DNA from 2 places in the Cohnella herbarum genome. Region 1 is predicted to be linked to the other one. Evidence: riboswitches for the same ligand, from Rfam matches in the RefSeq annotation. Region 1 holds a riboswitch; the other holds the start of a gene.
The links. Region 1 has a riboswitch for cyclic di-GMP ahead of HH215_RS03540 (transglutaminase-like domain-containing protein). Riboswitches for the same ligand answer to the same signal wherever they lie in the genome.
Positions count from the first base shown of each region.

Region 2: linked by a shared signal. The riboswitch ahead of HH215_RS21430 (flagellar assembly protein A) and the one ahead of HH215_RS03540 (transglutaminase-like domain-containing protein) in region 1 are both predicted to bind cyclic di-GMP.

Region 1 covers NZ_CP051680.1:863,553-867,770, forward strand. Annotated here, with positions in the region: gene HH215_RS03535 (collagen binding domain-containing protein) at 1-1,868, shown strand, start outside; cyclic di-GMP riboswitch class I at 1,984-2,068, shown strand; cyclic di-GMP riboswitch class I at 2,104-2,189, shown strand; gene HH215_RS03540 (transglutaminase-like domain-containing protein) at 2,206-3,021, shown strand; gene HH215_RS03545 (class D sortase) at 3,092-3,748, opposite strand.
Region 2 covers NZ_CP051680.1:5,001,293-5,005,510, forward strand. Annotated here, with positions in the region: gene HH215_RS21425 (HD-GYP domain-containing protein) at 1-285, opposite strand, end outside; gene HH215_RS21430 (flagellar assembly protein A) at 338-2,176, opposite strand; cyclic di-GMP riboswitch class I at 2,256-2,342, opposite strand; gene HH215_RS21435 (branched-chain amino acid aminotransferase) at 2,500-3,567, opposite strand; gene HH215_RS21440 (LysR family transcriptional regulator) at 3,697-4,218, shown strand, end outside.

The sequences.
Region 1 (4,218 bases):
ACTCTTACATTAACGCCAACAGCGGGGAAAGGCTTACCAACGACCTTAAATATCAAGGACAGTCGGTTTCGGTAGTCGGACAAGGAAATCAACAAGGGATTTTAGTTTCCTTGGCTGGAGCCGGCGGAGGTGCATCAAACGGAAGAGATAAGTTAAAGATTATCAAAGTGGATGATCTTAACCGACCGCTTCCGGGAGTTAAGTTTGAGCTCTGGAATGCTACGGGTTTAACTCTCTTAGAAACGCTGATTACGGATGCGAATGGTGAAGCTTCCACTTCCAGAAAATACAAACTTCATGATACGGATGGTTTTCCTTACAAGCTCAAAGAGATATCGGCTCCGAGCGGGTATATCCTTGATCCTGATTATGCCGCAGGAAAAATAATTGACTTCAAAGGTGCACCTTTCAACATTACGAATAAAATCATTCGTCAAGGATTCGAGCTCGTTAAGGTAGATTCGGTTGATCCATCGAAAAAGTTGAAAGACGCAGTCTTTGAATTACGCGATTCCGGCAATGCACTCATCGCTACGCTTACAACGGACAACGACGGAAGAATCGCATACGGAGATATGGCGGCCGGAAATTATACTTTGGTTGAAATCGCGGCGCCGTTGTTCTACAAGTTGGATCCAACGCCGATCTCGGTTCCGATAGTTGCGAATCAGACGCAGATTGTAGCTCTTACTCAACCGAATACATTGGGTTCCGGTGCATCGCTTGTCATTACTAAAGTTAACGCCAAAGATCATTCCGATCTGTTGAAAGGCATAGACTTCGAGCTTCGCAATGCCGCGAACGTTGTCGTCGACACGGGCACGACCGATGTAAACGGCACGTTGGAGTTTGAGAATTTGGCATACGGCTTATATACGTTAGTAGAGACGAAGGCGGATGGTTTTGTTATTGAAGTACCAGAAACCAAAGTTTCCATCCATCAGCCGACGACGCCGTTAATCATTGAAAACAAAGAAAACGATCGTTCGGTCCAGTTAACAAAGTTCAATTCAAATAAAAGTCTCGTGCTTAGCGGAGCCGTATTTGAACTAAGAGCCGAGACGTTGTTGCTTGATCTTCAAGGCAACCCGATTTACGAGGTCGTTCCGGGCATTGACGTTGCCAAGCTTACGACCGACGTCAACGGACAGTTGATCTTGAAAGATCTACCGCCTAACAAGTATCAACTGGTAGAAATTCAAGCTCCTTACGATTATCGCTTGGATCAAACGCCGGTAGCTTTCGAGATCACTAAGACCCAGACGACGGCGGTATTGGTTGAAAAAACAAACGAGAGACAGAGCTCAGGAGGAGTTTGGACACCTGAACCGACACCGACGCCAACTCCGAAACCAACGCCAAGTCCAGAGCCGACACCGACTCCGACTTCGGGACCTACGACAAGCCCAGAGCCGACACCAACTCCGGTGCCGACGATAGATCCTGAGAAACCTGTTCATCCTCCTAAGATCGAGGAAAAAACAACGAACGAAAAGCCGGTGAAAGGCGATGTCGACGTTCCGAAAGGCGGCAAAGTCGAAGTCGGCGAGAAACCGAAGCACGGAACCGTCAAAGTTACGCCGGATGGAAAATGGAAGTATACGCCCGATAAAGACTATAAAGGCAAAGATTCCTTTACCATCATCGTAACCGACAAAGACGGCAACGAAGAAGAAATCCTCGTCGACATCGACGTGGACGACGTGCCTCGAGGCGGCGTAGACCCTGACGGCAAAGCGCCGGGCAAAACGCTTCCGAAAACGGGGGAGAGCAGCTCGTTGCCGCTCCAGCTCGCGGGACTTGCTCTTGTCGCAATGGGAGTTGTCCTATTAAACCGCAAGAGAATATTCCGTATCAAGAGAGAATAGAAAATAGAAAATAGAGAATAGAAAATAGAGAGAAAAAGACTAAACCTGTCGGAATCCGGCAGGTTTTTCCTTGTCTTTCCAACGATTATTTGTTACAATTCTAGTAGTAAAGCAAGCTCGATAACGGCAAACCTGTCGAAAGGCAGCGACGCAAAGCTAGAGGGCCTTCCCTTCTCGGAGGATGGCAGCCAGCTACCGAAAGACTCGGCTTTTTTTGTTTTATTAAGAAGAATCTTCACGATAACGGCAAACCTGCTGAAAGGCAGGGACGCAAAGCTAGAGGGCCTTCCCTTTCTTGGAGGATGGCAGCCAGCTACCGAAAGGAGTTCTATCTTCTATGTTGAGAACAACAAGATTATTATTGGCAGCTCTCGTTCTGTTCGTAACCATTCCCGCGGTTGCTTTCGCGAATTCGGGAGAGAATGCCGTCACATTGGATACTTCCGAAGTGGACAAAGGGATGGTCGGGATTCGTCTTGCCAGCAAGACGAACGTTGTGACGAAAGCGAAAGTATCGAAGGGCAGCTCTAATTATATTTATACGTTGAATACCTCCAAAGACGGACAAACGGTTTGGCTTCCGCTTCAAATGGGAGACGGGGAATACGAGGTTGCCGTACTGGAGAACGTGGCGGGCAAATCCTATCGGGTGAATCTTGCGGAAAAAATTCGACTAGCCGTGACGAATGCCCCGGACGTCTTCCTGAATTCCGTTCAAAACATCGATTGGCTCACAGCGGACAAGGCTTCGGATAAAGCGAAGGAGCTAACTAAGGGCGCGGCAACGGACGAGGAAAAGGCCAAAGCGATTTACGATTACATAGTGAAAAATGTGAGTTACGACAAAGCGCTTGCCCGTACGGTCACTTCGGATTACGTTCCGGATATCGACGGAACGTTAACTTCGGGCAAAGCGATCTGCTATGGATACGCAACGCTGTATGCCTCCATGCTGCGAAGCGTGGGCATCCCCGCCAAGCTGGCAATGGGGACGACGAAGTGGGTGGATGAGTATCATGCTTGGAACGAAGTATACCTGAACGGCAAATGGGTCGTCGTCGATACGACCGTTGATGCCGGGCTGAGCAAAGGGACGAAGAAGGTTACGTTCGATAAGAAAGCCAACGACTATACGCCCGTTAAATTTTATTAAATCCTTGAATTTATAAAACCAGCCAGGATCGATTTTGATCCTGGCTGGTTTTTTTGTCGCGATTGCAAGTTTACTCTTCCGACTTGATCGCGTGCACAATTAGACGATGAGTAGGATTGACCAGCGGATCGCATGTAATCAACGTTAGCATAGCGTCGCTCTGGTTGCCATTCAGTACGGATAGATCGGTCGGTTCGACGATTTTAATCTCAGTCACGCGGTACATGACTTTGCCATCCCGCATCCGTATGTCGATCATGTCTCCGATCTCTATTTCGTCAAGCCGGTTGAAGAGGCGTCCCTTCGTGTGGGCGCGATGAGCGGCGACTGCCGCGTTGCCGATTTCGCCGAGCTGCGCCGTTTCCGTCATATGAGCCGCTCCGACCTTCATGTTTTTCGTCGTCGCTCCTTCAAGAACAGGCAATTTCAAATCGATCTTGTCGATCTCGATGATGGCGATCGTTTTATCGTCCAGAGTCTGCAAGGGTTCCTCGATAGTCGGACGTTCACTTTCTTCCTCCGTTGCGCCTTCAAGGCCGGATTGGAGCAATTCAGTGAGCCGAGCGTTTTCCGAATCGATGGAGGGTTTCGAATCGGCAGGCGCGATACTGCGTTCCAACTCTCGCACGAGTTGTTGCTGCTCACGTTCGTTTATGTACTCTCGAGCCACAGGAAATACGAACAGGACTATTCCCGCAGCGATCAATAGATAAGGAACAATTTTCACGGCGATCCTCCTGAATGTTAATAACAAATTATCACATAAACCTCTATTAGAGAAACGTTCAACTTAAAATTTTATTATATACAACTGAACAAAAACTGGACAAGATCGCCGTGGAGCGCTTCGATTGGAATATAATTCATCCCTAAAGGACAGTAACACCTACCTGAATCAGTTCGATCATGAGATGACGGGCAAAGGATATCGTCTGACGCGTTTTGCCGACGATTGAGTGGTTTTCTGCAAGACTCAGGCGTAAGCTGCAAAGGCGATATGAGATGCAAGAACGATACTTGAGTCGCTCGGACTGACGCTTCACCCGGATAAAAATAAGAGAACCCACATCAAATGGGGATCCGAGTTTCTGGGTTATAAGCTGAAACGAGGAAAGGATTGTCGCTACCGCAGGAAAAGGTGAAGAAGCAACCGAAGATCAATATTTGCCTATCCCAAAGACAAGTCAATTCAATAGT
Region 2 (4,218 bases), 4.1 Mb from region 1:
GATGATGGGAATGATCTTGTCCTGTATATCCTCGTAGGGAATCCGGTCCGCCCGATTGGCGAAAGCAAACAGTTCCCGCACTTCCCGAATCGTGGATTCAATGAGATGAACAAGCGGTGCAGGCTCGACATCCTGTTCGGACAACGTAACCCCTTGCCGAATCAGCAATTCAATCTCCTTATCCGTCAAAACCCGCATGATCGGGACGATCAGAGTGCCCTGGTTGTTATAAATGTTTTTGTTAACTCGCATTCCTACGTACACTCTCTGTTCCTCAAGCGGCATGTTCACCCCACCAAACGCTTTTCGTTATACGAGATTTTGTTTTCTAAGTCCGCTATCCATCCTTCTTCAGCGTTTGAATATCGAAAGTAACCTGATCGATGGGCTCGAAAATATCCTTGCAGTACTTTCCGATACACACTCTGCCCGAGTACATTTTCTGAACCTGAACTTTACGCTTGGCCTTCAGGATAGAGATCGCCCCGGTCTGACCGCCGATGATCTTCGCCAGAATGCTGTCTCCGGCTTCGAGCCGAGAGCCTCGGCAGATGGAGTGATTCGAATGGAACACGATGTTCCTGGCGGAGAACAACTCGCACAGTAACACGCCGTCTCGATGAATCACGATATCCCCGTTCGACTTCAACTCGCTGTTCTGGCTTTGGCTAATGCTGATTTCCACGTTCTCTTCCTGCATTCTCGCCACTTCGTTATGAGTATCCTGCAGCAAGGCGAGAAAGCTTTGCACGTATTCGTAAGTGGCCGATTCGATCAGCTTGATAGGTTCCGAGAAAATAGCCGACAATTCCTTTAACTTCCCGTACTCCGCCTGCTTGATGTGCTGAATGTTGGAGATAACCACGTTGAGTTCTCTAATTAACGGAACGACCTCTTTCATTTTCGTTTCCAGGAGAAGTTGAACGATCTGGCCGTAACGCACGCTCTCCCTCTTGGCTTCCAACGCTTGCTCTAGCATCTTGGAAGCAGTCAGCAGCTTCTCGATATAGTCGCATAGCAGCTTCGACGTTTGATAGAGACGGTTGAACAGCACTCCGAAATAACCCGAGTAAAGCTTGCTGGCAATGACGTTACCCCTGACGTTGATGCTCCCGGTAGCGGTAATCGTTGAATTATAAACGTTGCCGTACACATAAACATTGCCGAGCGATTCGATAATCATATTGTCCGTCACGTCGCCGGAGACGACAACGTCGCCGGAGAAAACGATATTCCCGGTCGCGATGTCTACGTTGCCGGAAATGACGTAGGCGGTCGATACGTCGAAGGTTTTGATTTTGCCTCCGGTAACTCTCGGCCTTCCTTGAGCTTGGGCGATGACGACTCCGTCGGGCGATACTTCTACGTTCGCCTTCCCCATAATAAAGATGTCCTTCGGCGGAGTAGGCAGCGTCAGATTACCAAGCACGTCGTAACCGGCCGAACCTTCCTTCATCGGAATTTTCCGCGCCATGACTTCGCCGTTCTGAACGGTCGGAATCCGCAGATGATTGCGATAATCGATCGAGCCCTCGACTTCGAAGAACTCGCTCGTCACCTGTTGGGGGAAGTAGATTTCGAGTTTCGCATCCTGGCCCTCCACCGGCTTCTTGCCGGCGGCTACGACGATCGGTTGATACGTCGGTTCCAGCAACTCCTGCTGAATAGCGGCGAATTCGATTCTGGCTTTAACCGACATCGCTTCGAGCTTGGACACGACGTCCGCCAGTTGTAGCGTTTTCAGGACGAGATTGTTGTCATCCTGCGCCCGCACGATAACCCGCCGAGCGGGAGCCTCGTCCACGAGCGTGGTCGCATACCGCTCTCTTGCATGCACTTGCAAATAAGCAAATAACTTATCTTCGCTTATCGTAATCTCAAACAAAGATCGTTCCTCGACCTTCCAGGTAATCCGATCGGTGGCCTTCACCGGAGATTCCCCGTGCACTTCCTCCTCGTTGACGTAGAGCTTGACCGGACTCATCGGATAGATGACGGCGTATTCGCCGCCCCCCGTCGGGTTCTGAACCGAAATCTGCTGATTGCGAATTCGAATCGAACCGTCCTGCTTATGAGGCGGGTCGGCGGGTTCCCCCTCCGGCAAATCTTCGTCGCGATCGATGTTCAGTTGATGAATCAGTGTGCGCAATTCTGATTCAGTAATTTGCTTCTTCAAAATCTACACCTCTCGAAGTGCAAGCTTCTGGGACCCATAAAAAAAGACACCCTCCGAATGGAAGATGCCTAACGCCCCATTCGGTAGCTTGGCGACCCTAGAACTTCGGTTCCTTAGGCCCATAGCTTTGCGTCCCTTTCTTTCAAAAGGTTTGCCTTTTCGTGTATGCGTCTCTTTGATGTCTAACAAAATCGATTATTTATGTGAGAACCGTGGCTTTATACGTAGTCGCTCCGACTTAATTATAAGACTATAGACTCACCGATATCAAGAAGTTTATCGATAAATGTCATTTTACCGCCATTACCCGCGAATAAACGGGACTACAGCTTCACGATCCAGCCGAACGGATCTTCGATCGTTCCCCTCTGCATGCCGGTCATAAAGTCGTACACTCTCGAAGAGAGGGGCCCGGTTCGACCTCCGTTTAACGTCAGCTTATCGCCCTGCCAATTCAGCTCTCCGATCGGCGAAATGACGGCAGCCGTGCCGGTTCCGAAAGCTTCCTCCAACGTGCCGTTCCGATAAGCTTCGACCAACTCGTCAATGGAGATCGTTTTCTCCTCGACTTCAATGTTCCAGTGCTTGAGTACTTGAATGACCGAATCCCGGGTTACGCCATCCAATATACTCCCGTTGAGAGCCGGCGTAATCACCTTGCCCCCGACTTTAAAGAATACGTTCATACTGCCGACTTCCTCGATGTATTTCCGATGAACGCCGTCCAGCCACAGCACTTGCGAATACCCTTTCTCGGTAGCCTCTTGCTGCGCCTTAAGCCCTGCCGCGTAATTCCCGCCGGTCTTGGCATTGCCAACGCCGCCGGTAACGGCGCGGACGTATTCCGACTCCACGTATATGCTGACCGGATTGATTCCTTCTTCGTAATAAGAACCGACCGGCGACAAAATGATCATAAAATAATATTTCTCGGACGGCGCTACGCCCAGGGTCGCTTGCGTCGAGATGACGAAAGGACGAATATACAGCGATGTTCCTTGCTCGGAAGGAATCCAATCCTCGTCCGCTTTGATCAGTTGCTTCAACGCCTCCATCACCAAATCTTCGTCGAGAGAAGGCATGCTCAGACGGGCATTGGAGCGATTAAGCCGTTGCAGGTTCTTGAAGGGACGGAACATCAGAACCGGTCCTTCCGGCGTTTTATACGCTTTCATTCCTTCGAATACGGTTTGTCCATAATGGAACACCTTGGCCGCCGGATCTAACGAGATCGGCTGATACGGAACGATTCGAGGATCGTGCCACCCCTTACCCGCATCGTATTCCATAATAAACATATGATCCGTGAAATGCTTTCCGAATCCGAGTTGCGATATTTCCGGTTTTTGCTTGGGAGCTGTCGTGCGCTCCACCGAGATCTTGAGGCCCATTAGTACATCTTCTCCTTACCTATTTTAGCTTATAGTTGAATGATAGCAGAGCATTAAGTATATTGATAATATCTGTTTTGTCGGTTATCCATACCTTTAGGGTATGCATCGAAAAGGAGTGACGAAACGATGGATATGAGGCAGTTGCGTTACTTCCTGGCCATCGCGAACGAAGGACAAATTACGCGCGCGGCGAAGCTGCTGAACATGGAGCAACCCCCGTTAAGCCGGCAGCTTAAGCAGATGGAGCAAGAGCTAGGCGTCGTGTTATTCGATCGCAACGGCAAGCAATTGCAGCTAACTCAGGCGGGAGAGCTTCTACGCCAGAGGGCTATCGCGTTGCTGAGCCAATTCGACGAGACGATCACTTACGTTCAAGAGCTTGGAGAAGGCGTGCAAGGCGTCCTCTCGATCGGCGCCGTCGTCTCTTGCGTCTCCTTATTGCCCCCGGTCATACGGCAATTCACGGAGTTGTATCCTCAAGTCACTTTCAAGATCCAAGAGGGAGATCACTTCCTGTTAGGCGAGTTGCTGGAAAATCGCGATCTTGAGCTCATCGTCACCCGCCTGCCTTTCCAATCGGATTTCCAATCGCAGCATTACTCCATCTTGCCTCTCCCTTCGGATCCTTTCGTTGCTTTGCTCCCGAGC